3 regions of the Pseudomonas sp. IT-P12 genome follow, and region 2 is predicted to be linked to each of the others. Evidence: riboswitches for the same ligand, from Rfam matches in the RefSeq annotation. Region 2 holds a riboswitch; each other region holds the start of a gene.
The links. Region 2 has a riboswitch for cobalamin ahead of ACM6IM_RS04645 (ABC transporter substrate-binding protein). Riboswitches for the same ligand answer to the same signal wherever they lie in the genome.

Region 1 (10,464 bases), 470 kb from region 2:
GGCGGTGGTTTGCCACCACTTCATGCAGATATTCTTTGACTTCCAGGCCCGTGGCCCCATCGGTCAGTTGTTCATCGACAAAGGCGCTGTGGGGGTGGACGTGTTTTTTGTCATCAGTGGCCTGGTGATATTCCTGTCCACCGAAGGCAAATCGCTGCCGCCGGGGCGCTTTCTGCTGTACCGGCTGTTTCGCATCGTGCCGGCGTATTGGCTGTATACGGTGCTGATGGCGTTGATCGTGGTCTTCGCCCAGCCGGTGTTGCCGGATCAGACGGTCGACTGGTCGCACCTGTTGCTGTCCTTGCTGTTTATCCCGACGCAAAACCCCGGCGGTTACGGGATCTACCCGACGCTGAATGTCGGCTGGACCCTCAACTACGAGGTGCTCTTCTACTTGCTGTTCGCCTGGGCGCTGTTGTTCCGCCTGCAACTTCGGCTGCTGATCGTCGCGGCGCTGCTGTTTGCAGTGTGCCAGGCGTGGACCGGCTATGGCTGGATCAGCGAATTTTACCGTTCGGACATTGTTTACGAATTCCTGCTCGGCATGGCCATCGGCATGGCGTATCGACAGGGCTGGATCAAGCCCGGCCTTTACCTGCCTTTGCTGGGGATTGTGGGGGCGCTGCTGGCGATTTATCTGCTGCCGCCGCAACCGCGATTCTTCGCCTGGGGCTTGCCCAGCGCGGTATTGGTGATGGCAGGCATGGCGCTGGAGCGTTTTTTCGAGAACCAGCGGCTGTTGAAGTGGCTCGGCGACTGCTCCTATTCGGTGTATCTGATGCACGTGCTGGTATTGTCGGCGGGCGGGTTTGTGGCGCAACGCTATGGCATAAACCCCTATCTGATGTTCGTCGTTTGCGTGCTGGCCATTGCTGTGGGGTCGTGGGCAAGCTATGAATGGGTGGAAAAATGCAGCTATCGGTGGCTAAAGCAACGGATTGACGGCGAACCTCCGGGCCAGGATGGCCCTGCGCTTTCCCGACAAAAATACTAGGACTTTGTGCGGCGCGTTGATTGGCGTAAACTGCGCCCAAGCCTGTGAGGAGTTTCCATGACTGCTATTACTATCACCGACGCCGCCCACGATTACCTGGCCGATCTGCTCTCCAAGCAGAACACCCCGGGCATCGGCATCCGCGTCTTCATCACCCAGCCTGGCACCCAGTACGCCGAGACCTGCATTGCCTACTGCAAGCCGGGCGAAGAAAAACCCGAAGACACCGCGCTGGGGCTCAAAAGCTTCACCGCTTACATCGATTCGTTCAGCGAAGCGTTCCTCGACGACGCGGTGGTCGACTATGCCACCGACCGCATGGGTGGCCAGCTGACCATCAAGGCGCCGAATGCCAAGGTGCCGATGGTCAACGCCGACAGCCCGGTCAACGAGCGCATCAACTACTACCTGCAAACCGAGATCAACCCGGGGCTGGCCAGCCATGGCGGCCAGGTCAGCCTGATCGACGTGGTTGAGGACGGTATCGCCGTGCTGCAATTCGGCGGCGGTTGCCAGGGCTGCGGCCAGGCCGACGTAACCTTGAAGGAAGGCATCGAGCGCACCTTGCTCGAACGCATTCCCGAACTCAAGGGCGTTCGTGATGTGACCGACCACACGCAGAAAGAAAACGCCTACTACTAAGGTGTTCGCTGCGGCATGAAAAAACGGCGCCCCGTGAGCGCCGTTTTTTTATGGGTGTAATTCGAGGGCCCTTTCGCGAGCAAGCCCGCTCCCACAATAGATCTGAGTCCACAAATTCAATGTGGGAGCGGGCTTGCTCGCGAAGGCGTCCTCAAGGCCTGTAAAGATGCGCGTGCCCGGCCCGGTACAGCGACGACTCGCTGAACTGATCACTGCCCAGCACCCGACCCACCAGAATCAACGCCGTGCGCCTGAACCCCTTGGCTTCGACCTTCCCGGCAATGTCTTCAATTGTCCCTACCACCCAATCCTGATCCGGCCAAGTCGCCCGGTGAATGACTGCAATAGGGCAGTCTGCGCCGTAGTGCGGCAGCAATTCGGCGAGGATCTTCTGCAAGTGGTTGACCCCCAGGTGGATCGCCATGGTCGCCCCGTGCTGGGCCAGGCTGCCCAGTTCCTCGCCGGCCGGCATCGCGGTCTTGTCGGCATAGCGGGTCAGAATCACGCTCTGTGACACGTCGGGCAAGGTCAGTTCTGCACCCAGCAACGCGGCGCAGGCAGCCGTCGCCGTGACGCCGGGGACGATTTCGAACGGGATATCCAGCTCACGCAGATAGCGAATCTGCTCGCCGATGGCGCCATACAGCCCGGGATCGCCGGAGTGCACTCGCGCCACATCCTGGCCGTTGGCATGGGCCGTCTTGATCAGCTCGATGATCTGTTCCAGGTGCAGTTCTGCGCTATTGACCACCTGTGCGGCGCTGTGACCTTGCAGCACGGCGGCGGGCACCAGTGAGCCGGCGTAGATGATTACAGGGCAACTGCGGATCAGGCGTTGGCCTTTGACGGTGATCAGTTCCGGGTCGCCGGGACCTGCGCCAATGAAATAGACGGTCATCGTCGTTTCCTGTCAAAAAAGGGCTGGGCCAACCTTCAGATGAAGATCGCTCATGATCAAGGGTGGGATTATCGGGGATTCTACGTCGAACGGGCCAGCGCCAAGGTCGCCTGGGCATATTTCTGGCGGCTGATCAGCAAGGTGGCAGGCGCCGCGGCGAGTTGTTCGGCGAGGGCGAGGGCGGCACTTTCCGCCACGCCGTAGCAACCGGTGCGTTCGAAGGCGATCTGGGAACGGTGGCTGAGGCGCGATTGATAAGCGGCCAGTTGTTCACTGCTGAAAAACGTCAGCGGCAGTGCCAGTTGCGCGGCCAGTTCGAGCAGGCCCGGCTCTTCGCGCTTCAGGTCGATGCTGGCCAGGGCGTTGATCTGGTGCAATTCGACTTGATGGGCTTGTAATGCCTGATCGAGCAAGGCTCGCAGCGTGCTGAGGGGACAGCCGCGCTGACAGCCCAGGCCGACCACCAGGGTCGGCGCTGTGCTATCCACGGTCATGCGTGGTATTGACCATCATGCTTGCGACGGAACAACCAGGCGCTGATCAGTCCCAGGGCCAGCCAGAACGCGACGTTGGTCAACTGCGAAGCGATCTTGAACTGCGCTTCCAGGGCCTCGGGGGCGAGCATGGAATGCACTTCCGGTTGCGGGGCGCCGATCACGTGAGGCACGGCGATAATCGCCACGCCCAGCAGCTTCATCAGCCAGTGACGGCTGAAGACGATCAGGGCAATGCCGACGGCGGTGGAAGCTGCAGTGCCGATCCACCAGAGTTGCCGCTGTGCCAGGTCCGCTGCAGCGGTGCCTGGCAATTCCGGCGGCAGACCGAGGGTCGGTGCCAGCACGAAGGTGGCGTAACCGGCCAGGCCCCAGAGCAGGCCCTGGGAGGTTTTGGTCGGGGCGCGCAAGGTGTAGAGGCCGGCGAGCATCAGGGCGAAACCGACAGCCACCACCAGATTGCCACCGGTGGTCGACACCACGCGCTGCCAGCCGTCTTCCGGCTCCCAGGCTTCGGCATCGTGGGCGTGCGCGGCGGTGCCGGCGGCATGTTCATGCACTTCAACAGCGGCCGGTTCGGCCTTTTCGTAGGTTTCCGCCTGCAGAATCAGCGGCGAAACCCAGAAGCTTTGCAGCAGGGTGAGCAGCAGGGCGGCCAGCAGCCCGGAGAAACCTGCGGTTTGCGCGATACGCTTGATCATGTCGGCAGGTCTCAATGGCACGGGAAGGCGGCGCTGTGGCGGGTATCGTGGGCGGCGTTGTGCACCGCTTCGATGTGCGAGAAACCGGCGAAGTAAACCAGGCAGGCACCCAGGATCGAGGCGCAGACAGCGGCGGTCAGGCGTTGGCTCAGGGTGGTCGTGGTGGTGCTGGTGGAGCTCTGGTGGGTGCTGCTGATGATCGACATGGCGCTTCCCTCTGTTCTGTCAACGGGTGAAGGCAGCGCATGCAAGCCTCCTGCGCATCGGGCACGCAGAAGTCCAAACAGCGCCCGCCCACCGCGGGTTTGTTATTTCAGTGAACGTATCGTCACTTTGTGTTGCGGGCCGGTCTCCGGGCTCGCGAGGGGCTTGGGCGTACGCCGAAACCTGCAAGAATCGCCTTCCCATGCCGAATGGCCGGCACAGTGGCTATGATTCTTCGCTCGCTTACCGTTGCGGGGGCAGCACCGGACTGACATGGCCTTGAGTAAAGCACATGATTCACCGGTTTCCCGTTTCACCCTGTGAAGGGCACCCGTAACAAGGTGTGTAGGAGAGCATGGGCGGGGGCAGGGCGTCAATTGGCAGCGGTTCTCAACTCGGAATCGAGCGCGGCTATCGCAAGCCAGCCCGCTCCCGCCCATAGGCGACATTTGCAAACCCGCTGTGGGAGCGGGCCTGCTCGCGATGGGGCGGGTCCCGTCGCTACAACTCATTGACCCGCCCCAGTACGATGCGTAGCCTTGTCCGTTCGAGGTTCTTCGCCATTGTCGAAGCTAAGAAGGGAACGCGGTCGATGCCGCGGCTGCCCCCGCAACTGTGAACGGTGATGTTCGCTGCCACGCCACTGCAAGCCCGCTGCACCGGGTTCGCGGGAAGGCGCAGCGGATGCCGGGCCAACCGCCCGGCACACTGTCAGCCAGGAGACCTGCCTCGAACCAGATTCTCACTACAACCGGGCGGGGTGATCCGGTGGCGAAACTCTTGCGCGCGCCTTCGTCGCAGCGCTTGTCGTCCCGTATGCCCGCCACCTTGCCAAAGGGCATCCGATGAAAACACTGGCCAAACTTCCCGTCACCATCGTTACCGGCTTTCTTGGCTCGGGCAAAACCACCTTGCTGCGCCACATGCTCGACAACGCCCAGGGCCGCCGCATCGCCGTGATCGTCAACGAGTTCGGCGAACTGGGCATCGATGGCGAAATTCTCAAGCAGTGCTCCATCGGTTGCACCGAGGAAGAGGCCGTCGGTCGCGTGTTCGAACTGGCCAACGGCTGCCTGTGCTGCACCGTCCAGGAAGAGTTCTTCCCGGTCATGCGCGAACTGGTTGCGCGCCGGGGCGACCTCGACCACATCCTCATCGAAACCTCCGGCCTGGCGCTGCCAAAACCCCTGGTGCAAGCGTTCCAGTGGCCGGAAATCCGCAGTGCCTGCACGGTTGACGCGGTGATTACCGTCGTCGACAGCCCGGCCGTTGCCGCCGGCACCTTTGCCGCGTTCCCGGACCAGGTCGATGCCCAGCGCAAACTCGACCCGAACCTGGACCACGAATCGCCCCTGCACGAACTGTTCGCCGACCAATTGGCCAGCGCTGACCTGGTGATCCTCAACAAGGCCGACCTGATCAGCCCTGAAGACCTGGCCCGCGTGCGCCTGGAAGTGGCCGAAGAACTGCCGCCAGCGGTCAAGGTCATCGAAGCGAGCAGCGGTCGCCTGCCCCTCGACGTCCTGATCGGCCTCGGTGCCGGTTCCGAGGAACACATCGACAGCCGTCACAGCCACCACGATCACCACCATGAAGGTGAGGACGATCACGACCACGATGCGTTCGACTCCATCTCCATCGAACTGCCGCCCGCCGACGAGAGCCTGCTGCTGGACGCACTGACCCAGTTGGTGGTCAAGCACGACATCCTGCGGGTCAAGGGTTTCGCGGCGATCCCGAACAAACCGATGCGCCTGCTGATCCAGGGCGTCGGGACGCGATTCGACAAACACTTCGACCGCCAGTGGGGCGCCGATGAAGCGCGCACCACGCGCCTGGTGCTGATCGGCCAGGCGCTGGACGCCGTGCAACTCGAAGCCCAACTGCGCGCCGCGCTCAGCGCCTGACCCATGCACCTGCTCAGGACCCAGCCCGGCGGTTTCGTGTCGGATGACAACATCGCCGACCTTGGACAAACCCCCGCCGAGCTGGTGATCCTGTGCAGCGGTGATTCCAGCCTGGCGTTGCTCGCCGAAGCGGCGCAGCAGTTGCCCGATGACTACCCGAGCGTGCGCCTGGCCAACCCGATGCAGGTGCAGAACCATGCTTCGGTCGACCTGTATGTCGACGAAGTACTGCGTCATGCCAGGGTGATTCTGGTCTCGCTGCATGGCGGCATCGCCTATTGGCGTTATGGCGTCGAGCAACTGATCGAGCTTTCCCGCCGTGGCGTGCAGCTGATTCTGGTGCCGGGTGACGACCGCCCGGACCCGGAGCTCAGCGACCTGAGCACGGTGACGGCCGAGGATCGTGACCGGCTCTGGCATTACTTGCGTCAAGGCGGCATGGCCAACGCCCTGGATCTGTTTCGTTGCCTTGCCAATCGCTGGCTGGATCGCGACTACCCGTGGGGCGAGCCGCAAACTTTGCCGCGCACGGCGATTTATCACCCGCGCAAAAGCCCGGCGCAGTTGAGCGACTGGCAAGCCGACTGGCAGGCTGATCAACCGGTGGCGGCGGTGCTGTTTTACCGCTCGCACCTGCAGGCGGCGAACACTGCGTTCATCGATGTGTTCTGTCAGCGCCTGCAAGCGGCGGGGCTCAATCCCTTGCCGGTGGCCGTGGCCAGCCTGAAAGAGCCTGGCTGTCTGACGGTGGTCGAGGACTGGCTGGACGATGTCGACGCCTCGGTGATCCTCAATACCACCGGTTTCGCCCAGTCCAGCCCGGAAGCGCCGCACCTGCGCCCGTTTCGTCGCAACATCCCGGTGATCCAGGCCATCTGCGCCCAGGACAACGAACCCGGCTGGCGCGCCAGCGAGCAGGGTCTCGGTCCACGGGATCTGGCGATGCATATTGCGCTGCCGGAACTGGACGGCCGGATCATCAGCCGCCCGATCAGTTTCAAGGACCTGGCCTGGCGCAGCGAGCGCAGTCAGTCCGATGTGGTGTGCTACCGGGCCGCGCCCGAGCGCATGGATTTCGTCGCCGAACTGGCCAGGCGCTGGGTCGAACTGGGCCGCGTGCCGAACAGCGAAAAACGCATCGCCCTGGTGCTTGCCAACTACCCGACCCGGGACGGGCGCATTGGCAACGGCGTCGGCCTCGACACACCGGCTGCTGCCTTGAATATCCTGCGGGCCTTGCAGCAACAGGGGTATCCGTTGACGGCGCCGCTGCCGGACAGCGGCACCGCGTTGATCCAGCAATTGCTCGGCGGTGTCAGCAATGACCTTGACCACCTCGACCTGCGCCCGTGCAAGCAGAGCCTGGCACTGCAGGATTACCAGCACCTGTTCAGCGCCTTGCCCGAGGCCAATCGCCAGGCGGTGCTGGAGCGCTGGGGCGCACCGGACAACGACCCGATGTGCCGTGACGGGCGGATGATGATCGCCGGCCTGCGCTTTGGCCTGAGCTTCGTGGGCATTCAGCCCGCGCGCGGCTACCAAGTGGACCCGAGTGCGGTGTACCACGACCCTGACCTGGTGCCGCCGCACGGTTACCTGGCGTTCTATTTCTGGCTGCGCCATGCCTACGGTGCCCACGGGGTGATCCACGTCGGCAAGCACGGCAACCTCGAATGGCTGCCGGGCAAGGGCGTCGGCCTGTCGCAAAACTGCTGGCCCGATGCGCTGCTCGGTCCGCTGCCGAACATCTATCCGTTCATCGTCAACGACCCGGGCGAGGGCGCCCAGGCCAAGCGGCGCACGCAAGCGGTGATCATCGACCACTTGATGCCGCCGCTGACCCGGGCCGAGACCTACGGTCCGCTGCGCAACCTGGAGTTGCTGGCCGACGAATACTACGAAGCGCAGTTGCTCGATCCACGCCGAGCGCGGGAGTTGCAGCGCGACATCCTGCAACTGGTGCGCGAGACCCATATCGACCGCGAATTGCAGTTGGGCGAACAGCTCGACAGCGACGCGGATGCGGCGATCTGGCTGCCGCGCCTGGACACCTACCTGTGCGACCTGAAGGAGTCGCAGATCCGCGATGGCCTGCACATCTTTGGCGAGTCGCCGGTCGGGCGCTTGCGCACTGACACCCTGCTGGCGCTGTTGCGCATTCCCCGTGGCGATGGACGCGGTGCGCAGTCGAGTCTGTTGCGGGCGCTGGCCGAGGCGTTCGCGTTGGGCTTCGATCCGCTGGACTGCGCATTGGCCGAGCCGTGGACCGGGGCGCGCCCCGAGGCGTTGCAGGCGCTGAGCGACGAGCTCTGGCGCACGGCGGGCGACACCCGCGAGCGCCTGGAGTTGTTTGCCATGCAGCTGATTGCCCAGACGCTGGATACCCCCTGTGGGAGCGAGCTTGCTCGCGATAGTGTGTCAGTCGATTCCACTGTGTCTGATACTCCATCGCGAGCAAGCTCGCTGCTACAGGAGGGGGCGCGGTGGGACGACGTCCGCGCGATTATCGACAATCTGCGCGACGTGGTCGCCCCGCGCCTCGATGCCTGCGGCCCGGCTGAAATGCGCGGGTTGCTCGACGCCCTCGGTGGCCGTTTCGTTCCGGCCGGGCCGAGCGGCGCACCGAGTCGCGGTCGCCTGGACGTGCTGCCCACCGGGCGCAACTTCTACTCGGTGGACGTTCGCAACCTGCCCACCACCACGGCGTGGCGCATCGGTTTCCAGTCCGCCACCCTGATTCTCGAACGGCACTTGCAGGATCACGGCGACCACCTGCGTCAGCTTGGCCTGTCCGTCTGGGGCACCGCGACCATGCGCACGGGCGGTGACGACATCGCCCAGGCCATGGCGCTGATGGGCGTGCGGCCGGTGTGGGCGACGGGCAGTCAGCGGGTCGACGATTTCGAGATCCTGCCGCTGAGCCTGCTCGACCGTCCTCGGGTCGACGTGACCCTGCGCGTTTCCGGGTTCTTTCGTGACGCGTTTGCCAACCTGATTCGCCTGTTCGACGCGGCCGTGCAAGCGGTGGCCGCGCTCGACGAGCCGGACGATCTCAACCCCCTGGCCGCCAAAGTCCGCGCTGAACAGGCCAGCCTGTTGCAGGCAGGGCTGGATGAAGAGGCGGCTCGGCGCCAGGCCGGCTGGCGCATTTTCGGGGCCAAGCCCGGTGCCTATGGTGCCGGCGTGCAGGGCGCCATCGACGGCCGTCTGTGGCAAAGCCGCGAGGACCTGGCCGAGGTGTACCTGAACTGGGGTGGCTACGCCTACGGCGGTTCCGACGAAGGCACCGCCGCCCGCGAACCGTTCGCGCGGCGCCTGAGCCAGGTTCAGGCGGTGCTGCAAAACCAGGACAATCGCGAGCATGACTTGCTCGATTCCAATGATTATTACCAGTTCCAAGGGGGCATGCTGGCTGCCGTGGAAAGCCTCGGCGGCGCTGCAGCGGCCAGCTACCATGGCGATCACAGCCAGCCGGACCTGCCGAAGATCCGCACGCTGAAGGAAGAACTGAACCGGGTCATCCGCTCCCGGGCGGCGAATCCCAAGTGGCTCGAGGGCGTCAAGCGCCACGGCTATAAAGGCGCGTTCGAAATGGCGGCGACGATCGATAATCTGTTCGCGTTCGATGCGACCACGCAGTTGATCGACGATCACCAGTACGCATTGCTGGCCGATGCCTACCTGCTCGACCCGGCGACCCGTGATTTCGTCCGCGAGCACAACCCGCACGCCTTGCGCGACATGACCGAACGCATGCTTGAAGCACAGCAGCGGGGAATGTGGAAAGACCCCGGGGAGTACCGCGAGGCGCTGGAAAACCTGTTGCTGGATATCGAAGAAGATGGCTGAGTACCCTGACGCTTGCACAATGACTGGATTGGCCTGCCACCGACCATGACCGAGATTGAATAATGACCGACACCCCACATTTCCCGCTTTCCGCCGTGGTCGGCGCCGACGACTTGAAGCTGGCGCTGTACCTCACCGCGATCGACCCGAAGATCGGCGGGGTGTTGATCGAAGGTCCGCGCGGCATGGCCAAGTCGACGTTGGCCCGTGGCCTGGCGGACCTGCTGGCCAGCGGGCAGTTCGTCACCTTGCCTTTGGGCGCCACGGAAGAGCGGCTGGTCGGCACCCTCGACCTGGATGCGGCCCTGAGCGAAGGGCGTGCGCAGTTTTCCCCGGGCGTGCTGGCCAAGGCGGACGGCGGCGTGCTCTATGTCGATGAAGTGAATTTGCTCCCGGACCACCTGGTGGACCTGCTGCTCGACGTCGCCGCCAGCGGCACCAACCTGATCGAGCGCGACGGCATTTCCCATCGGCACTCGGCAAAGTTCGTGCTGATCGGCACGATGAACCCGGAAGAGGGCGAGTTGCGCCCGCAATTGCTCGACCGCTTTGGTCTGAACGTCGCCCTCGGCGGCCATACCGCGCCGGAACAACGTGGCCAGATCATTCGCCGGCGCCTGGACTTCGACAGCGATCCGCAAGGCTTCTGCGCCGAGTGGGAGCATCGGCAGCAATCGTTGCGCGAACGCTGCGAGCAGGCGCGCCGTGCATTGGCCAGCATCCCGCTGGACGATGCCGCCCTGGCGCAGATCACCGAGCGCTGCTTTGCCGCTGG
Region 2 (10,464 bases):
GCCCATCGCAAAATGGAGTCGGCGCAAAACGTCGGCAAGATCATCCTGACGATGCAGCCTCAGGACCTGGTTTAGGCGTGGCGCAAGGTGCCCTCGGATCCCGGGGGCACTGGCGTATTCCGCACGGGAATACGTCCATGAAAATCATCCATTTCATTTATAGCGGCGGATCTCGTAGCGTAGCGGGCTCATGCATATGGAGATGACCGCCGTGAACCATTCCCCGCTGCGCCTGTACGTAGACGCCCAATTCACCAGCCCTTATGCCCTGTCGGCATTCGTGGTGCTTCGCGAAAAGGGCATCGATTTCGAGATCAAGACACTGGACCTCGATGCCAGCGAAAACCAGACCGTGGATTACGCCAACCTGTCATTGACCCGGCGCGTGCCGACGCTGGTGCAGGGCGACTTCGCGCTGTCCGAATCCTCGGCGATCACCGAGTACCTGGAAGAGGTATTCCCCCAGGTGCCGGTCTATCCTCAAGACCCCCGGCAGCGCGCAAAGGCACGGCAAGTCCAGGCCTGGTTGCGCAGCGACCTGCTGCCGATTCGCCAGGAGCGGTCCACCCTGGTGGTGTTTTACGGACAGACATACGGCCCGTTGTCGGCGTCTGCCGAATCCGCCGCGAACAAACTGATCGACGCCGCGCAAGCGCTGCTGGCCGGCAACCGCGAGTACCTGTTCGGTGAGTGGTCGATTGCCGACGTCGACCTGGCCGTGATGCTCAACCGGCTTATTCTCAATGGGGACACGGTGCCAACTGCGCTGGTGGCGTATGCAAAGCGCCAGTGGCAGAGGCCTTCGGTGCAGGAATGGGTGGGGTTGCAGCGGCCTGCACTCTGATCGGAACGTCAGCCGGAACGCCATCGCCGAAGTCAGTCAGCCGACTGTCCGACTGAGCAAGCTCGGCCTGATGTTCGACTAAAGTTGCTTTATCTGCGCAACTTCGGCGCAGATATCTCGCGCACCGAGGTTGGAGGCAGAGCATGAGACCCTGCAAAACACTCCTGATCACAATGATCGCGGCAAGCCTGTGTGGCTGCACCCATTCATCCAGCCAATCGGTGAATCTCGCGCTGAAGGGGATCCACAGAAATGCGGGTCAGATTGGCCGGGTCACCCTCACCGACGTGAATAATCAGACCAATCTGAATTTCTACATCACGGGTGTGCCGACTGGCACCCTGTTGCCGCCCCGGGTGTTTACCTTCATCCACAAGGGCAGTTGCCAGCAACCGGGCGCGATGGCGTACGCCTTGAATGATCAGGTCAACACCAAAAGCAATGCGGGCACCAAGGGCTGGGGCTTTTACCGAAGTGCGCCAGTGCCGCTGGCGACCTTGCTGGCCAGCCCACATTCCATCGTCCTGCGCAGTGCGCCCTCGGATGGCGATGCCGATATCTTTTGCGGCGATATCGCAGCCCCCACCCGCAACTGATCGCCAACCTGCAGGACTCGATCTTTTGTGGGCGCGAGCCTGCTCGCGAAGGTCGTCAACGAAAACGCTGCTCGCCTGACACCCCGCAGTGGGGTGTTGCTCAATCTGTTAGTGTGGGCGGCCGAACTGGCAACCGTCACCTGCGCATGAACCACCGCCCCAGCCTCCATCCCGTTACTGTCACCGACATCCCCGAAGTCCTGGCCTTCACTCTCCAGGCCCGCACCGAGCTGTTTCCCAAACTCAGCGCTGCCGGCATGCCGGCGGACCTGGAACATTTCGAAGCCGTCTACCTTCACGGGGATGGCCGGTTCCTGGTCGCGCGGTTCGAGGGACAAATGGTCGCGGCGGTGGGCTACCGGCCTTACGACGGGCGCTTTCCTCAATTGAAATACCAGGGTGTGAAAGTGGTGGAGGTGGTCCGCCTGTTCGTGCTGCCGCCGTTCCGTCGCAGCGGTTTGGCGGCCGAGTTGTACCGCGCCCTGACCGCGCTGGCGCAAGCCGATGGCGTCGAGGTGGTCTACCTGCACACCCATCCGTTTCTACCCGGCGCGATCGACTTCTGGGTTCGCCAGGGTTTCGAGATCATCGACATCGAAGCCGACCCGGTCTGGCAAACCACCCACATGCAGCAGCGCGTTATCAGGTAGAGCGCAAGCGCAAGATCGGCGCACCGTCGAACGGGTCCGTCAGGTAGTGCGCCTGCACGCCAAAGGTGTCTTGCAAACATTGCGGCGTCAGCACCTCCAGGGGCTTGCCGAGTGCCACCAGCCGACTCCGATCCAGCACGGCCAGACGGTCACAGCTCAACGCCTGATTGAGGTCATGCAAGGCGATCAGGGTGGTCACCGGCAAAGACTGCACCCCCTTCAGGATCGCCAGTTGATGTTGGATATCCAGGTGATTGGTCGGCTCGTCCAGCAACAGGATCTGCGGGCGTTGGGCGAGGGCCCGTGCGATGTGCACGCGCTGGCGCTCACCTCCGGAGAGGCTGCGCCAGGTGCGTTGGCGCAGGTGCGTGGCATCGACGTCCTGCAAAGCCTGGCGCACGATGGCGTCATCGTCGTCCGACCACGGGCTCAAGGCTGACAGCCAGGGCGTACGGCCCAGCGCCACGGCATCGAACACCCGAATGGCTTCGTCCGTGTCGGCCTGTTGTTCCACCACCGCCAGTTGCTGCGCGATGCTGCGGCGCGACAGTTCCGCCAGGCGCCTGCCGCTCAGGCGGACCTCGCCGGTAGCCGGCGTGCGCAAGCCGGCAAGCAGCTTGAGCAGGGTCGACTTGCCCGAGCCGTTCGGCCCGACGATGCCGAGGGTTTCGCCCGCTTGGACGTCCAGGTGAATATCGATGAGCAATTCGGCTTCGCGCACTCGGAAGCCCAGGCCGGAACAACTCAAAACGCTCATCGGGCATTCCTCCGCCCAATCAGGATCAGCGCAAACACCGGCGCGCCCACCAAAGCAGTGATCACCCCCACCGGAATCACCTGGCCCTTGATCAAGGTCCGTGACAACACGTCCGCCGCAATCAGAAACAGCGCACCGCCCAGGGCACTGGCCGGCAACAACCGCGAATGCCCGGTGCCGAGCATCAGGCGTGCGGCATGGGGAATCACCAGCCCGACAAACCCGATGGAGCCGACGATCGACACCATCACCGCCGTCACCAGTGCAGCACAGCCGATCAACACCAACTGCACCCGGCGCACCGCAATCCCCAGCGACGCTGCCGAGTCGGCGCCAAAGGTAAACGCATCCAACGCCCGCCGATGCCACAGACACACGACCAGCCCAGCGACGGCCACCGGCACCGCCAGCCACACCGACGGCCAGCGCACGCCACTGAGGTTGCCCAGCAACCAGAACAGAATGCCCCGCGCCTGTTCGGAACTGGCCGACTTGGTGATGAGAAACGCCGTCAGGGCATTGAACAATTGCGAGCCGGCGATGCCCGCCAGAATGATCTGACCGGTGCCGTTGGCAGACCCGCTGACCCGCGCCAACACCACCACCAGCGCAAACGCGGCCATGGCCCCGACAAATGCCCCGGCCGACAGTGTCAGCAACCCGGCCCCGACACCGAGCAATGCCACCAGCACCGCGCCGGTGGAGGCGCCGGCACTGATCCCCAGCAAATACGGGTCGGCCAAGGGGTTGCGCAGCAACGACTGCAGGATCACCCCGCAGGTCGCCAGCCCGGCTCCGCAGGCGGCGGCCACCAGGGCGCGGGTCAGGCGGTAGTTCCAGACGATGCCTTCATCGATAGGGTTGAGCGTGTAACCCGCGCCCCACACTTTGTTAGCCAGCACCTGGAACACCACGCCCGGATCGATGCGTGTTTCACCGATGGCCACCCCGGCGAGCACCGCCATCAACAGCAGCAGCAACGCCAGCAGGGTGCGAATCAGGCGGGCGGTCATTTCGGCAGGTCGTAGCCGTCGATGGCGCTGGCCAGTTGTTCGAGGCCATCGAACATCCGCGCGCTGGCCTGCAGGGCCATGGCGTCGAGAATGATGATGCGGTTGTGCTTCACTGCGTCCATGTTGCGGGTGACCGGGTCGTTGCGCAGGAACGCCAGTTTCTTCTCATGGTCATCGGCCGGGAAACGGCGACGGTCCATGCGTGCAATCACCAGGAAGGTCGGGTTGGCCTTGGCAATGGTTTCCCAGCCCACGGTCGGCCATTCCTCATCGGACTCCACCACGTTGCGGATACCCAAGGTGCCAAGCATGAAATCCGGAATGCCCTTGTGCCCGGCCACGAACGGATCGACGTGCAGGTCGGTGCTGGAGAACCACACCAGCGCACTGGCCTGCTTCACGCCTTTTTCCTGGACCTTGACCACGGAGGCGGCCAGTTTGCCCTTGAGCTGCGCGACCCACTGTTCGCCGCGCGCCTGCACGTCGAAAATCTGCGCCAGTTGCTCGATGCTCTTGTAGATCGTGTCGATGCGGAACGGCTCCAGTCGCGTGCCGTCAGCGCCCACCAGGTTGTCCTTGCCTTCACAGTCGGACGGCAGCAGGTAGGTCGGAATCTTCAACTCGTGAAACTGCTCGCGGGTGCCCACCGCGCCTTGCGGCCCGACCATCCACTCGAATTCCACGGTCACCAGCTCCGGACGCTTGCCGATCACCGCTTCAAAACTCGGCTCGTTGTTCGCCAGGCGTTCGATTTTGTCGTTTTGCGTCTTGTATGCCGGCAACACATCGTTGAACCACAGCGAAGTCGCAACCACCTTGTCGCCCAGGCCCAAGCCGTAGAGCATTTCGGTGCCGGCCTGGCCGATGGTCACGGTGCGGGTGGGCGCCTGCGGGAAGGTGAGGGGGCTGCCGCAGTTATCGACGGTCAGCGGGTACTGGGTCGGGGCAGCGTGCGCCAGGGCACACAGGCCCAGACTGGTGAACAGCGCGGCAAGGCGGGGCAACAGCATGATGCAATCTCCATGTGGACCGTACTTGAAACGGGCGCGGTACGGGTCTGGAAACACACCATCGAACGCTGCGGTATAAGCAGGGCAAGGCCGGTCGGCAAAGGATGTCCTCCCCGGACACCCCGCCGGTTAGTGATTCAGCTGGCCGGCAGGTCTCCTGACTGATGCGTCGTCGCCGTGCTCCGGCCTTCCCGGATCTGATCCAGTGGCCATCGAGGAGCAGGCTCAGCACCTACAGTTGCGGGGGCAGTTTCGATTGACGCCATATACGGCGTTTCGAATTCCCTGTTAGTCCCGTTCGGGAACCGGCGGCGTATGGTAGTCGATCAGGCGGCCGAGGGGGAGCGTGGATTTTACGCCGGACGCTGGTGAACTTTTTGCGGGTCGCCACGCGTCCAAGTTTCAAATAACCCCAGACAGGAAGCGACCATGACCTACACCTTTTTCATCTTTCTCCTGGCCAGCGCGGCGGCCGCCAGCACCGGCATGTTCTTCAAGCCGGGTGAATGGTACCGATCGCTGGTCAAACCGAGCTTCACACCGCCCGACTGGTTGTTTCCGGTCGCCTGGACGATCATCTACCTGCTGCTTGCCTGGGCGGGCTACCGACTGACCCTGATCCCCGGCAGTCAGGAAGTGCTGGCATTGTGGGCGGCGCAGATTGCGCTCAACACCCTGTGGACGCCGGTCTTCTTCGGTGCGCAACGCGTGTTCGCGGGGATGGTGATTCTGGTGCTGCTGTGGCTGGTGGTCGCGGCCATGGTAGTGCTGGCTCTGCGCCTGGACGTGATCACCGGGCTGATCCTGTTCCCTTATCTGGTGTGGCTGTGCGTCGCTGCCGCACTCAACTTTGCCATCCTGCGCAACAACCCGCGATAGTTTGTTGATCGATGTAAGAACTGAAGTGCCCGGGACGTGATTTATCCGCGTCCCTGAAACTGGCCGTGATCGTTGGCAACCCGAGTCAGCCGGGGCCTTACGTGGTCAGGGGCAAAGTGCCTGACGGCTTGAAGCTCATGCCGCACACGCATCCGGAAGATCGCATCTACACCGTGATTTCCGGTGTGTTCTACATCGGCCAGGTGAGTCTGTCCGGCCCTGTTCGCCAATGCTGGCGAGCAGGGCCGGCACGATCAGGCGCGCAGTGAGGAAAACGGCAGGCGAGTCGACTTGAAGAACTCGCACATCCGGGCCGTCAGACCGGTAGCCGCTGAATCGCGACGTTGGCTGACGATCATCCGGCCGATTTCAAAGCCCAGCACGATCGCATCTTCGCGCGATACAAACAGAAGCGAGGGCGTCTCCCGCGCATCCCTGATTTCTTCGCCATCCAGCCAGATGGAAATTGTGCTGGTGTGATGCGTTTGCACACTGCCGGTAATGCTCGGGTTTGCAGTCGCAGGGCAGAAGGTTTCGACGATGATATCGTGGCCCAGGTAAGTCTCTTTCTGGATAACGGTTGCGAGCTTCGCGGTCATTCGTGCTTTCCATAGCGTTGGAACAATTCAAGGGCGTCAAGATACTGGAAAATCTGTGCAGTGCCAAATTGATATCACTGCGGATCCTGCGTTGGCAATATCAAGCAAAACAAATCGGAATCAGCTCCTGTGTTACCTCTGTGGAAGCGAGCCCGCTCGCGATGAGCGTAAACGCGTTCTTCCTGGCAAGAAGGCACATGGATTGTTCCCACTGGGTGAGTACGACCCTGTCCTGCGTGACTCAACCGGATCCAACTGATCCAGCGTCCGATTGAACGCCAGCTCGGCCAGCATGATTGACGAAAAATACAGGCAATGTCAGCGCTTTGAGCCTGGATGGTCAGTAGCGGTAACCGACATTGACCATGACCGCGGCGCCGCCCAGGACGACCAGCTCGGCACCCACGGGGCCGTAATAGGTGCCAACGGCGGGAATGATCACCGGCGCGACGCCCAGGTTGTTCAGTGGAATCCGGTCCTTGTATTTGCCTTTGTACCCGTGGAGCAGCCCGCCACTGAGCTTGACGTAGACCGGATACTCCTCGGCGACCCAGCGATGGCCGTAGTACGCGTAGTAGGAGCGCTGATCGAAGGAGTTTTTGAAGGTCGCGCCTCCCCACAGCGAACCATCAGCCCGGTTGCGTTCGACGCTGATCAGCTTTTGACGGTTGTTGTGGTCGGGGTCGCTTTTCCAGTGTTTGGTGTAGGCACTCGTCTGGAAATACCAGAAGTCGCCATTCATGGCGAAGGTGCCCGGGCTGATGAAGAGCGTGCCAAGCAAAAGCAGTAGAGGTTTCATTGATCACCGTTTTTCTGCGGCCAAGGGTGGGGATGCCGAGAAATCTTGCCATCGAAAAGGGGGATCAACCGGCTGTTTGATTTACCGGGTATTGCTGCCGGGCACAGATGGAAATGGTTTGTAATAAGTTGATTTATTTGGAAAAATTCTTCGCGCCCGCCACGCACAGAATCACCGCCACAGTTACGGCCACCATCCCCGGGCTGACCTGCTCATGCAGCAGTCCCGCCGCCAGCGCCAAGCCAAAGAATGGCTGCAGCAGTTGCAGTTGTCCCACCGCCGCGATCCCGCCCTGAGCCAGCCCGCGATACCAGAACACAAAGCCGATCAGCATGCTGAACAGCGACACGTAACCCAGGCTGAACCACGCCGGCAGGCTGATCCCGCTGAACGAGGCGGGCGCGCGCCAGGCGCTCAGCAGTGCCATAGCCGGTAACGACAACACCAGCGCCCAGCAAATCACCTGCCAGCCACCCAGTGTGCGCGACAGCTTTGCCCCTTCGGCATAACCCAGGCCGCAGGCGAGGATGGCCAGCAGCATGAGGATGTCGCCCAGGGGAGAGGCCGTCACGCCCTGGGCGAGCGCGTAGCCCGACACCAGCAGGCTGCCCAGCACGGAGAACAGCCAGAACGCCGGGCGCGGCCGCTCGCCGCCGCGTATCACGCCGAACACGGCGGTGGCCAGCGGCAGCAGGCCGACGAAGACGATCGAATGCGCGGAGGTCACGTATTGCAGGGCCAACGCCGTCAGCAGCGGGAAGCCGACCACCACGCCGAGGGCGACAATGAGCAGCGGCAGCAGTTGATTGCGCGTTGGGCGTTGTTGCTTGAACAGGCTCAGCAGGCACAGCGCGAGCACGCCGGCGAGGGTGGCGCGGATGACGGTGAGGAACACTGGGTCGAATTCCAGCACCGCGACGCGGGTCGCCGGCAGTGAGCCGCTGAAAATGATGACGCCGATCAGGCCATTGAGCCAGCCCGCAGACTTCTCTTGGGGCTGGGTATTCAGGTGCGTTGCTCGGTTCATGGCGTTCACTCGACGGAGGATGCGGCGAAGGATGTATTGCACCCATCGTATGAGCGAGTGAGCAAGACAATCAAAAAATTGTCATGAATACATCCACTGTACCGTCGGCTGTGCTGAACTTGATACGAGCCGTTTCAGCGTTTCATTCAGAAAAAATTCCGAATACGTACGGGTTCTGAACGCCGTGCTCCGTTGAGTCGACGGCCGCGAGAAAGCGGGCTTTGTCGGGCTGACTCTGCAAGTCATGCAAATGGCTACGCTTGTCATGCACAAAGATTCCATCATTGCCAAAATCCGGATCGAGGCGACCGTCTGGCATCAGGCGCAGCCAATAGGTGCTACTGCCAGCATCGGCAACGCCACCCGCGACCAGTTTGCCATCGGGTTGCACGGCAACGGCTTCGCAAGTGGAAGACGTGGAAGAGGGGATCGGCACGTGCAGCGTTTGACCATTGTTGAATCCGGGATCGAAAGCGCCGCCCGCGGTCAATCTTGAAAAACACGCGGATTCAGCCCCGGCGCCCGCGCAAATGATGGTCCCTCGCGCCACAGCCATTGTGAGCAGCGTATTGTTGCTGTCCGATTCCCAATATCCGCCTTGCCCAAAGGAAGGATCCAGGCTGCCGTCAGGAGATAGCCGGACGACCGCTTTGTTGGGTGGCGTCGGACCAGTTTGCCGGACAGTCCCACCGATCAGTATGTTGCCATCCTCAGCAACTGCCACCGCCGATCCTAGCAATGCTTTGCCGTTGACCTGGATCTCGACGAAACCTTGTTCGCCGAACTCATGATCGAGTCCACCACTTGGCAGCAGACGATAAAGCTCGGCTTTCTGCGCTCCGGTGGCGCCGACGGCCCTGCTGATCAACACCAGTATCTTCCCGTCTGCTTGCACGGCTCCCGAGGAGGCAAACAGCTCTACGCCGGGAATGAATTGGTTGCCGAAGATCAGGTCCGGGCTGCCACTGGGATTGAATCTCGTCAAAGCCGTCTGCTTGTCGATACCTCTCAGGACGTAACCCAGCAGAAGGATTTTTCCATCCGATTGCAGAAACAATTTTGCGGGAGCGGAATTCAGCCCAGTGGAAAAGGACCATTTGCTGACGCCGTTCTGTCCAAACTGATGATCCAGTGCGCCGTCCGCGAGAATGCGATAAAGCCAGACTTGCGGCGCTACCCAGATAGCCAGGATAAAGCCACCCGATCCGTCAGCAACGATGGCTTTGATCGATCCCCCGTCACTGGGAACCGCAAACACGCCGTTATTGGCAAATGCAGGGTCGAATTCGCCAGGTTGTACCCATTCATTCGGCAGTTTGGTCGTTGTCATGGTCAGCGTCCTTGAAAAAGTTGATCCAGCCCGACGGACTATCTCGCCTTCGTCTGCGCGTTAAACCTGTGATAAATGACAGTTCGATTGGCTCTGGAGGTCAGAAGCGTGTCTTTAGCGGCCAGCAACCGTTGAACGTTCGAGAGATATCCTGTGGCCGTGCTGGACAGATCGCGTAGCAGACGAGTATCAAGACAATCTCTCAATTGTTCTGGATTGATGAACCCATGCCTCGCCTGCGCTACAAATCACTGGTCGACACCTTCGCGGCGGACATTCGTTCAGGTCGCCTCGCGCCCGGCACGCGCCTGCCGACTCACCGGCAGCTCGCCGCCGAACACGGGTTGGCGCTGGTCACCGCCAGCCGGGTGTATGCCGAGCTGGAGACGATGGGATTGGTCAGTGGCGAAACGGGACGGGGCACGTTCGTGCGGGAGATCTCGCTGCCGGCCGGTCAGGGCGTCAGCCAGCATGTGGTGGCGGTGGGCATGGCCGATCTCAATTTCAACTACCCGTCGTTGCCGGGGCAGGCCGATCTGTTGCGCACGGCGTTGCGCCAACTGGCGTTGTCCGGTGACCTCGAAGCCCATCTGCGTTACCAGCCCCATGGCGGGCGTTTGCATGAGCGGGCATCGATTGCCCGGCACCTGCTGTCACGCGGCCTGAACCTGACAGCCGAGCAGGTCCTGATCGTCAGCGGCGCGCAGCATGGCCTGGCCGTGGCGATGATGGCGTTGCTCAAGCCGGGGGATGTGATTGCGGCGGATGCCTTGACCTATACCGGTTTCAAGGTGCTGGCCGAGTCGCTGCATCTGGAGATTGTGCCGATTCCGGTCACGGAGAACGGGCCGGACCTGGCGGCGCTCGAGGCGCTGTGCCGGCGGCGTTCGGTGCGGGCGGTCTACACCATGCCGACGCTGCACAACCCCTGCGGGTGGGTGATGGATGTGTCGTGGCGGG
Region 3 (10,464 bases), on a different contig from region 2:
GGCAGCCTGCTCCAGACCGTCATCGGTTTCCGGCAACCGCGCCCAGGCACGCAGTGCAATCTCCGGGACCGCAAATGGCCAGGGCGCGAGGCCGCTGGACAGGTCGAGCCAATCGGCTTCGGCAATCCCGTATTCGAGCGCCGCCTTGCGCAACCGTCCACCGTGTTCAAGCATAAAATTCAGCCCCCACGCACAGAATCAGCAGCCATAACCATACCCCGCGCTGGACCAATTGCCAGCCTCGATCAATGGCGTCGGCATCCGCCGGCACACCTTCGCCCAATGGCGGGCGCTGGTGCAGTTCACCGTGATAAATCGCCGCCCCACCCAACTCGACCCCGAGCGCCCCGGCACCCGCCGCCATGACCGGGCCGGCGTTCGGGCTGTCCCAGGTCGGGCCTTGCGTGCGCCAGCACTTCAACGCGAGTCGGGTGTTACCCAGCAGCGCATACGTCAAGGCCACCAGCCGGGCCGGAATATAGTTGAGCACGTCGTCGATCTTCGCCGCCGCCCAGCCGAAACGTTCGAAGCGTTCGTTGCGATAGCCCCACATCGCGTCCAGCGTGTTGCTCAAGCGGTAGAGCACCACACCGGGCGCCCCGGCCACGACAAACCAGAACAAGGCGGCGAACACCGCGTCGCTGCCGTTTTCCAGGACCGACTCGGTGGCGGCACGGGCGACTTCGGTCGAGTCCAGTTCGCTGGTCTGGCGACTGACCAGATACCCGACCCGCTGGCGCGCCAATTCCAGATCGTCACTGCGCAAAGCCTTGGCTACCGGCTCGACGTGTTCACCCAGACTGCGCAGGCCGAGGGCGCAATACAGCGCAACAATCTCGACGATCCAACCGACATAAGGCGCCCAGGAAAACGCCGTGGCCAGCAGGGTCAGCGGTATGACCGCAATGACCCAGGCCGTGACACCGTGGCTGCGCCAGCCACGGCCACCGCCATTGAAACGTTGTTCGATGCGATCGGCAAAACGACCGAACGCCACCAGCGGATGCCAGCGCCTGGGTTCACCGAGCAGCGCATCCAGCGCCACGGCGGCGACACTCAACAACGCCACACTCATTGACTCACTCCCCAAAAATTTTCATACAGCAATTCGCTGAGCGGACGCTCCTGCGCCCAACCTTCGAGGACCAGCATCGGCGCCGTATAGAACGCCTTGACCGGTCCCAGGCACAGGATCGCCAGGGGTTTGGCCCCGGCGGGCAAACCCAGCAGGTCGGCCAGTGCCTGCGGTTCGAACAACGAGACCCAGCCCATGCCGAGCCCTTCGGCACGGGAGGCCAGCCACAGGTTCTGGATCGCGCAGGACAATGAAGCCATGTCCATTTCCGGCAGCGTGCGGCGACCGAAAATATGCCGTTCGCGATCGTCCATCAACGCGGCAACCAGCACCTCGGCGCAATCGTTGATCCCTTCGACTTTCAGCTTCATGAACTCGTCGCTGCGCTCGCCGAGGGCTTGCGCCGTACGCACGCGCTCCTCCTCCACCAGCGACTGGATCTGGCCGCGCAGGTGGCGATCGCTGATGCGGATAAACCGCCAGGGCTGCATCAGGCCGACGCTGGGCGCCTGGTGCGCGGCTTCGAGCAGGCGCCTCAATTGCGCAGGTTCGACGGTGCCGCCGCTGAAATGGCGCATGTCACGGCGTTCGGCGATGGCTCGATAGACGGCCGCGCGTTCGTCCTCGGAGAAGGCGTTGTCGCTCATGGCCGCTTCGCGAGCAGACTCGCTGCCTCAGGGGCGGGATGATCCATTGTGGCAGCAGGCTGGCTCGCGAAATCGTTCTCACGGTCCGGCGCAAACAGCGCGGCCACGGCCGAGGGATTCGATGGAAAGTAAAAATGCACATAAGAGGCGGTCATCCGCCCCTCACGAAAAACCGCCTCTGCGCCGCGCCCGCCGTTCGGGCTCAGGCCACGTGCAATCGGCGTCAGTTCGGTGGTGGTCAACGAATGATGGTAGGTGTGTCCGCGCAGTGAACCTTCCGGCAACTCGACCGCCTGCAACGCCAGCGCCGCCAGGCGTTTCTGCATCACGGCATGCCCCGCCAGCAAGCCCACCAGCTCAGCGCGAGTGCCCTCGACATCGGTCAGCGAATCGAGCAGGTACAACATGCCGCCACACTCGGCCAGCAACGGCTTGCCCGCTGCGTGGTGAGCGCGGATCGCATCGAGCATCGGGGTGTTTTGCGCCAGCGCCACGTGGTGCAGCTCCGGGTAACCACCCGGCAGATAGAGGCTGTCGGCCGGGGGCAGTTGCGTGTCGCGGATCGGCGAGAAAAAGGACAATTGGGCTCCCATGGCCCGCAACAGATCCAGGCTGGCGCCGTACGTGAACGCGAACGCTTCGTCGCGCGCCACGGCAATGCGCACACCGGCCAGCAACGGCTCGGCGACGAATACCTCGGGCGCAGCGAATGCCACGGCGGGCGGCAGCGCGACCTCGCAACTGCTGGCCAACGCCTCGGCGGCGGCATCGAGGCGCAGGTCGAGGTCGTTCAGCTCGCTGGCCTGGACCAGGCCGAGGTGGCGGCTCGGCAGCTCGATCCCGGTTTCCCGGGACAAAGCGCCGTACCAGCGCAAACCTTCGGTCAGGCTGCCTTCCAGCAATTGCGCATGGCGCAAGGTGCCGACCCGGTTGGCCAATACGCCGGCGAACGGCAGGTCCGCCTGATACTTCGCCAGGCCCAACGCCAGGGCGCCGAAGGTCTGCGCCATCGCCGTGCCGTCGATCACCCCGAGCACCGGCACACCGAAATGCCGCGCCAGGTCGGCGCTGGACGGCGTGCCGTCGAACAGGCCCATGACACCTTCGATGAGAATCAGGTCCGCTTCGGCGGCCGCTTCCCACAACAGGCGACGACTTTCCTGCTCGCCGACCATCCACATGTCCAGTTGATACACCGGCGCGCCACTGGCGCGCTCGAGGATCATCGGGTCGAGAAAGTCCGGACCGCACTTGAACACACGCACCTTGCGCCCCTGATTGCGGTGCAGACGGGCCAGTGCGGCGGTGACGGTGGTCTTGCCCTGGCCGGAGGCCGGCGCGGCAATCAATACCGCCGGGCAATGACGTGGCTCACTCACAATTCGACGCCCTTTTGCGCTTTGATCCCGGCCTGGAAGGCGTGCTTGATCATGCCCATTTCCGTGACGGTGTCAGCCAGCTCGATCATCTCCGGCTTGGCGCCGCGGCCGGTCACCACCACATGCTGCATCGGCGGACGCGCCTGCAGGTCGCTGAGCACCTGGTCGAGGTCAAGGTAGCCATGCTTGAGGGCGATGTTCAGTTCGTCCAGCACCACCAGGCCAATCGCCGGATCGCGCAGCAGTTCGCGGGACACCGCCCACGCGGCTTCGGCCGCGGCGATGTCGCGCTGGCGATCCTGGGTTTCCCAGGTAAAGCCTTCGCCCATCACATGGAAACGCACCTGCTCCGGGAAACGACGGAAAAACAATTCTTCGCCCGTGCTGTTGCGGCCCTTGATGAATTGCACCACGCCGCACTGCATGCCGTGCCCCATGGAACGGGCGAGCATGCCGAACGCCGAGCTGCTTTTGCCTTTGCCGTTGCCGGTCAGCACCAACAGCAGGCCGCATTCGTTCGGCGAGTTGGCGATGCGTTCGTCGATCACGGCTTTTTTACGCAGCATGCGCGCCAGGTGGCGTTCGTCACGATCAGGAGTATCAGTCATGGGAGCTCTCCGTTGAGGCTGGATAACGGCGGGCAGGCGCAAAAACAGACGGCAAGAAGCCTGGCATCGCCCACCGTGATGCCGCTGGATTGAATCAGGCCGGTCTCCGGGCTCATGAGCGGCATGACACCTGACTGCGCGCCTTCCCATGTCGCGATCGACACAGTGGCTCAAAGCGCAGCGTTCACTCATTTACCGTTGCGGGGGCAGCGCCGGGATCGTGGTCGCTCATCAGTTGAACGCACGCACTCACCGGCTTCCCTGTTTCACTCTATCAACCAGGGTCATAGAGCACCTGAAACAAGCCGCGAAGGTTAGAGGGTTGGGAATGGAGCGTCAATTAAAGCCGGGACGCCGATGGGCGAATAACTGCCGCTGATCAATAAAGTGACGCCAATCTTGTGCCACACTTCCAGCAGTGATATCAAAGAGCCACAACCCCACATCACAAGAACAAGGGTGAGCCCCATGCAAGGCATGATCATCAGCAATCCGCGACTGGAATTCCTGCGCCCGCTGCTGGAACGCTGGTTTGACTGTATTGACCGCTACAACGCCGTGCGCGGCGATAACGACACGCCTTACTGGTACGACGAAAAAGCCAACCTTGGCGTGCTCTCGGCCGCTGCCTGGATGGCCGAAATGGTCACCCTGCAAAACACCCAGACCCGCAAACAGATCGAAGACGGCGAACGCAACGCCCGCGCCGACCTGCTCATCGCCTCGAGCGAGGCGCGCGCCTATCTTCAAGCGACCCAGCGCTGGCCACGGGTCAACGGACTGAACCTGACACAGGCGCTGGCAGAAATCACCAGCGACGCCAAGCGCATCAGCTACAGCAGCGACCTGAAACTGGGCTGCCTGTTCGTGGCGCCACAAAAGGCCCAGCACGGTGCCACGCCGGAAGAGCTTCAGGACATGGTCGACGACCTGCAGAAGGAAAACACCTGCGCCGTGGCCTGGTATTTCCCCTATGCCTACCGCAAGTTGCACAACGAAGCGGGCAACTACCATCCCGGCATCGCCGTGCTGCTCAAGGAGGCCCGCGGCTGAACGGTTGAACCATCACGGGCTTGCGCTTCTCTACTGATCAGATCACTGCATCCAAAGGGAAGATCAGTATGCGCAAGCCTCAGCTCGTTTTCGTCATCGCACTCGCCGGAGGGCTCACCGCCTGCGGTGAAACCTCCAGCCTGCAAGTCTCCGACGGCACCGGCCCGTCACCCCAGTTGCCGGAGCCGAACAAGACCCTGATCCCGACGATGAACATCGCCCCGGCCATCGGCTGGCCGAACGGCACAAAACCCACGGCGGCGACAGGCACTCAGGTGGCCGCGTTTGCTGAAGGCCTCGATCATCCGCGCTGGTTGTACGTGCTGCCCAACGGCGACGTGCTGGTCGCCGAAACCAACGCACCGCCCAAACCCGATGACGGCAAAGGCATCAAAGGCTGGATCACCGAGAAAGTCATGAGCCGCGCCGGCGCCGGCGTTCCCAGCCCGAACCGGATCACCCTGTTGCGGGACAAGGACCACGACGGCATCGCCGAAACCCGCACGGTGTTCCTGGAAAACCTCAATTCACCCTTCGGCATGACCCTGGTCGGCACTGACCTGTACGTCGCCGACACCGACCGCCTGTTGCGTTTCCACTATGAAGAGGGCGACACGGCGATCAAGTCGCAGCCGATCAAAGTGGCGGACCTGCCCGGCGGCACGCTGAATCACCACTGGACCAAAAACGTCATCGCCAGCAAGGACGGCAGCAAGCTGTACGTCACCGTAGGCTCCAACAGCAACGTCGCCGAAAACGGCATGGACAAGGAAGAAGGCCGCGCCGCGATCTGGGAAGTGGACCGCGCCACCGGCAATCACCGGATCTTCGCCTCGGGCCTGCGCAACCCCAATGGCATGGCCTGGGAACCACAGAGCGGCGCCCTGTGGACAGCGGTCAACGAGCGCGATGAAATTGGCAGCGACCTGGTCCCGGACTACATCACCTCCGTCAAGGACGGTGCCTTCTATGGCTGGCCGTTCAGTTATTACGGTCAGCACGTCGACGTGCGTGTCCAGCCGCAAAACCCGGACCTGGTCGCCAAGGCCATCGCACCGGACTACGCGGTCGGCCCACATACTGCTTCGCTGGGCCTGACGTTTGCCGAAGGCAACACGCTGCCGGCGCAGTTCAAGGAAGGCGCGTTCATTGGTCAGCACGGCTCGTGGAACCGCAAGCCGCACAGTGGCTACAAGGTGATATTCGTGCCCTTCAGCGCCGGCAAACCGAACGGCGCACCGATTGATGTGCTCACCGGTTTCCTCAATGACAAGGAGGAAGCCATGGGGCGGCCGGTTGGCGTGGTCATTGACCGCCAGGGCGATCTGCTGGTGGCCGATGATGTGGGGAACAAGGTGTGGCGGGTGTCGGCGGTCAAGTAGAGGCGATGCTGCAAGCGACAAGGCGGGCTTGCTCACGATAGCGGTGCGCCCGCCAGCCCTGCGGCCACTGACCGATTACATTCGAGCGCCGGCTCGCTTCGATGAGGCCGAGGCCGCCAGAACCTTCAGCGTTTACGGCAGAGGGTGAGCCCGTCTCCCAGCGGCAGCAGCGACAGATCCACGCGCGAGTCATCCTTCAGTGCGCGATTGAGCGCCTGGATGGCTCGGGTGTCGGCGCTATCGGGCGCCTGTTCGAGCACCCGCCCACTCCAGAGCGTATTGTCGAACACCGCCAGGCCACCCACGCGCAACAAGCGCAGGGCATGCTCCAGGTAGTGGGGGTAATTGGCCTTGTCGGCATCGATGAAAATCAAATCGAACTGCCCCGGCTCGTTCAGCCCCGCCAGGGTTTGCAGCGCGGGTGCCAGGCGCAGGTCAATCCGTGCGGCGAGCCCCGCTTCCTGCCAGTAACGCCGCGCAGTAGCGTTGTAGTCACCGGGCACGTCGCAACAGATCAGGGAACCGTCCTCCGGCAATGTGGCGGCCATGCACAGGGCGCTGTAACCGGTGAAGGTGCCGACCTCCAGTAAACGCCTGGCCCCCATGAGCCTGACCAGCAATGCGAGGAACTGCCCCTGCTCCGGCGCCACCTGCCAGCGCGCCATGGGCAGCGCCTGGGTTTCGTCACGCAAGCGCTTGAGCAGCGGCGTCTCCCTCAGGGAGACGTCGAGCAGGTATTGATACAGGGCATCATCGAGATTGAGCGTGCGAGCGGTCATGACAACCTCTTCGGACTAGGGGTTGCGCGCCAGATGCTCGGGTTGCAGGACGCGCTTGGCGCTGAGGTAAGCCTTCTGCCAATAAGCCTTGGACAAGCTGTCGAGCTTCACAGTGCCGCCCGTGGCCGGGGCATGGACGAAACGACCTTCGCCGACATAGATCCCGGCATGGCTGACTTGGGAACCGCCATTGGTGGCGAAGAACACCAGGTCACCACTTTGCAGGCCCTCCTTGCCGACGTCGGCCGCCTGCATGCTGATCATTTCACGGGTGGTGCGTGGCAGGGAAATGCCGGCGGCGTCGCGGTAGACGTAACCGATCAGGCCGCTGCAATCGAACCCGGAGTCCGGCGTGTTGCCGCCCCAGCGATAAGGCGTGCCCACCAGGCCCAACGCGCGAAACAACACGTCCTCGGCCTCGGGTGAAGACGGCTGCGGGGAACTGAAGACGATAGGTGCACGGACGACCGGAGCGGGCGGCGTGCGACTGGCGCAGGCACTGAGCAGCGCGGCGAGGACTATGAGTGTGAGGCGGGCCGACATCGTCATAAGCAGAACATCCTGATCTGGCTGCGGCTTTTTTCTGCCCGATCGGCAGAAAAGAAAACCGCCTGCGCAGAACGCAGGCGGTTTGCCATCAATAATGGATCAGATTCTAGCGCCTATGGGGCAAACTTCAAGTAAGACTTTAAGTTCACCATGTAACCTGTCCGGCTACTCCCTTGCGGAGAAGCCTGGGTCACCACCGAAAGTGGCGACCCATGCAGTATTACTTGCGAGCGGTGACCACGGTCGGCGCCATGGCGAGTGCGCGCTTGGCTTCGATGAAGGTCTTGCTCCAGTAGCTGTCGCCCAGGCTGTCGACCCGCACACCACCGCTCTTGCGGCTGCTGGAGTGGATGAACTGGTTGTCGCCCAGGTAGATCCCGGCGTGACTGACACGACCGCGACGACCGTTGGTAGCGAAGAACAGCAGGTCGCCCGGCTTGAGTGCGCTGCGGGACACCAGAGGCGCATCGACGTTGATCATTTCGCGAGTCGAACGGGGCAGGTTCATGCCAGCCTCTTCACGAAACAGGTAACCGATGAAACCACTGCAATCGAAGCCGGCCTCGGAGGTGCCGCCGAAACGGTAACGGGTACCGATCAGGGACATGCCGCGCTCGAGGATGCTGTCCGCCAGCACTGGAAGCTGATACGACTTGCCGTCGGCGAAGTTGGCCAGTTCCTTGTCGGTTTCCAGTTCTTGCTGGAAACGCTGGGACGAAGATTGTGCAGTGACCGAATTGTTGCTGACCTGCTGTTGTGGAGCCTGCTCGGACACTGGAGAGTGAGCAGCGCAACCGAACAGCAGGGTAACGAGTGCGAGAGGCACGAGGGGTGCGAAGCGCTTTAGCATGGGCACGACCGTGGCTGATAGTTGTAAAGAAGCCGAGACTATGCCCGCTATCAACCTCATTTGCAAATTCAATCGAAACTTTTGTGACTTTTCGTTTTCCCGTTAACATCTAAGCGCTTAAGCCCCATTTAGACGCCTGCGCAGCCTGTACCCCATAGGAATGCGGGTTTACTGGCGCCTGAAATATGCCGAAAGTCGCGGAAAACGGGGGCCTTACCAGCCCAGCGTCTCTTTCAGGAACGGGATGGTCAGCTTGCGCTGGGCTTGAAGGGAGGCTTGGTCGAGCTGCTCGAGAAGGTCGAACAGCGCACTCATGCTGCGAGTGCCACGGGTCAGGATGAAATGCCCGACTTCATCGGTCAGGTGCAGGCCGCGACGGGAAGCGCGCAACTGCAAGGCGCGCAATTTGTCTTCGTCGGACAGGGGGCGCATCTGGAAGATCAGGGCCAGGGTCAGGCGCGACTTGAGGTCGGCCAGCTTCACCGGCAATTCACGTGGGGAGGTCGATGCCGCGATCAGCAGGCGCCGTCCACTGTCACGCAGACGGTTGAACAGATGAAACAGCGCCTCTTCCCAATCCGCACGCCCGGCAACTACCTGCAGATCGTCCAGGCAGACCAGTTCGTATTGTTCGAGGTTGTCGAGGATTTCGACCCCGCGATCCAGCAGCTCGGCCAACGGCAGATAGACTGCCGGCTCCCCCATCTGTTCGAAGCGCAGGCAGGCCGCCTGCAACAGATGCGTGCGCCCTACCCCATGCTTGCCCCACAGGTAAATCAGGCTTTCGGTCCAGCCGGCGTCGGCTTCGCAAAGTCGCTCGACATAGCCGAGTGCAGCGGCATTGGCGCCTGGGTAGTAGTTGATAAAGGTGGCGTCATCACGCAGACGCACACCTAGGGGCAGCTGAATCGGTTTCATGCTGACTGAACAGTTCCAAATGAACCGTTAGTGGCCTCTGTGTAAAGTTTGCGAAGTTTATACCCGTGACGCTGACCGCACAATGCGACAGACCATAAGCAAAATCAAAGGTTTGCGTAATTGCGCCGCTTTGACGAACGCGTCGATGGCGGCGCATGTGACCGCAGCGCAAGGGATGGGGCCCCAGCCCGGCTGCGCACCGGGCCACCCCCAACCGATCATTGAAGGACGCTAGAGTTCAGGATCATCGATACCGCTGTACATATCCGAATCCTTGTACAAATCATGCACGTGGCGCACCAGCACCATGATCACGGCGGCCACCGGCAGCGCCAGCAGCACCCCGGTGAACCCGAACAGCTCGCCGCCAGCCAGGATGGCGAAGATCACCGCCACCGGGTGCAGGCCAATGCGATCCCCCACCAGCAACGGCGTGAGCACCATGCCCTCGAGCGCCTGCCCGACCATGAACACCGCGACGATGCCGATCATGGGATACAAATCGCCGCCGAACTGAAACAGACCGGCAATCAGCGCCGCCCCAATCCCGATGACAAACCCCATGTACGGCACAATGGCCGCCAGGCCGGCGATCAGCCCGATCAACAGCCCCAGCTCCAGCCCGACCAGCATCAGGCCGGCGGCATAGATCACCCCCAGCGCCACCATCACCAGTAACTGCCCGCGCACGAACGCACCCAGCACTTCATGGCATTCGCCCGCCAGGCTGACGACGCGCTCTTCGCGATCACGCGGCAACAGGCTGCGGATCTTGGCCATCATCAGGTCCCAGTCACGCAGCAGGTAGAAACTCACCACCGGGATCAGCACCAGGTTGGCCAGCCAACCGATCAACGCCAGGCTGGAAGCGGTCGCCTGGCTCAAGACCACGCCAACGATGTCGGTGGTCTGCCCCATGTGTTCGCTGATGGCGGACTTCACCTTGTCGAATTTCCAGAAGCCGTCCGACAGCCCGAACTTCGATTGCGCCCACGGCAGCGCGGTGTGCTGCAACCAGTCGAGCATCTGCGGTGCCAGCTCGTACAAGCGAAACAACTGCTTGGCGAGCATGGGCACCAGCACCAGCAGCAACGTGGTGAAGATCAGCGTAAACAGCGCAAACACCGCCACCACGCCCCAGGTCCGGGACAACCCGGCCTTTTCCAGCCGATCCACCAGCGGGTCGAACAGGTACGCCAGCAGCAGCGCCACCAGGAATGGCGT

Region 1: another riboswitch for cobalamin. It lies ahead of cobW (cobalamin biosynthesis protein CobW); the one in region 2 lies ahead of ACM6IM_RS04645 (ABC transporter substrate-binding protein).
Region 3: another riboswitch for cobalamin. It lies ahead of cobO (cob(I)yrinic acid a,c-diamide adenosyltransferase); the one in region 2 lies ahead of ACM6IM_RS04645 (ABC transporter substrate-binding protein).

What each region holds. Positions count from the first base shown of each region.
Region 1 covers NZ_CATKPY010000011.1:768,606-779,069, reverse strand. The annotation lists gene ACM6IM_RS06625 (acyltransferase family protein) at 1-994, shown strand, start outside; gene nfuA (Fe-S biogenesis protein NfuA) at 1,052-1,636, shown strand; gene cobM (precorrin-4 C(11)-methyltransferase) at 1,788-2,534, opposite strand; gene ACM6IM_RS06610 (cobalamin biosynthesis protein) at 2,615-3,028, opposite strand; gene ACM6IM_RS06605 (CbtA family protein) at 3,025-3,729, opposite strand; gene ACM6IM_RS06600 (CbtB domain-containing protein) at 3,741-3,935, opposite strand; cobalamin riboswitch at 4,055-4,283, opposite strand; cobalamin riboswitch at 4,467-4,680, shown strand; gene cobW (cobalamin biosynthesis protein CobW) at 4,779-5,840, shown strand; gene cobN (cobaltochelatase subunit CobN) at 5,844-9,689, shown strand; gene ACM6IM_RS06585 (ATP-binding protein) at 9,752-10,464, shown strand, end outside.
Region 2 covers NZ_CATKPY010000011.1:297,586-308,049, forward strand. The annotation lists gene ACM6IM_RS04615 (NAD(P)H-quinone oxidoreductase) at 1-75, shown strand, start outside; gene yfcF (glutathione transferase) at 212-844, shown strand; gene ACM6IM_RS04625 (hypothetical protein) at 988-1,440, shown strand; gene ACM6IM_RS04630 (GNAT family N-acetyltransferase) at 1,587-2,090, shown strand; gene ACM6IM_RS04635 (ABC transporter ATP-binding protein) at 2,083-2,847, opposite strand; gene ACM6IM_RS04640 (FecCD family ABC transporter permease) at 2,844-3,848, opposite strand; gene ACM6IM_RS04645 (ABC transporter substrate-binding protein) at 3,857-4,870, opposite strand; cobalamin riboswitch at 5,000-5,195, opposite strand; gene tspO (tryptophan-rich sensory protein TspO) at 5,300-5,749, shown strand; gene ACM6IM_RS04655 (cupin domain-containing protein) at 5,815-6,018, shown strand; gene ACM6IM_RS04660 (hypothetical protein) at 6,004-6,348, opposite strand; gene ACM6IM_RS04665 (sn-glycerol-3-phosphate transporter) at 6,689-7,147, opposite strand; gene ACM6IM_RS04670 (DMT family transporter) at 7,281-8,174, opposite strand; gene ACM6IM_RS04675 (hypothetical protein) at 8,317-9,504, opposite strand; gene ACM6IM_RS04680 (PLP-dependent aminotransferase family protein) at 9,732-10,464, shown strand, end outside.
Region 3 covers NZ_CATKPY010000021.1:797,104-807,567, forward strand. The annotation lists gene cobD (threonine-phosphate decarboxylase CobD) at 1-174, opposite strand, end outside; gene cbiB (adenosylcobinamide-phosphate synthase CbiB) at 167-1,075, opposite strand; gene bluB (5,6-dimethylbenzimidazole synthase) at 1,072-1,722, opposite strand; gene ACM6IM_RS12660 (cobyrinate a,c-diamide synthase) at 1,719-3,101, opposite strand; gene cobO (cob(I)yrinic acid a,c-diamide adenosyltransferase) at 3,098-3,709, opposite strand; cobalamin riboswitch at 3,789-4,023, opposite strand; gene ACM6IM_RS12670 (hypothetical protein) at 4,178-4,762, shown strand; gene ACM6IM_RS12675 (PQQ-dependent sugar dehydrogenase) at 4,831-6,144, shown strand; gene ACM6IM_RS12680 (O-methyltransferase) at 6,270-6,923, opposite strand; gene ACM6IM_RS12685 (C40 family peptidase) at 6,939-7,472, opposite strand; gene ACM6IM_RS12690 (C40 family peptidase) at 7,693-8,322, opposite strand; gene hda (DnaA regulatory inactivator Hda) at 8,536-9,240, opposite strand; gene ACM6IM_RS12700 (AI-2E family transporter) at 9,472-10,464, opposite strand, start outside.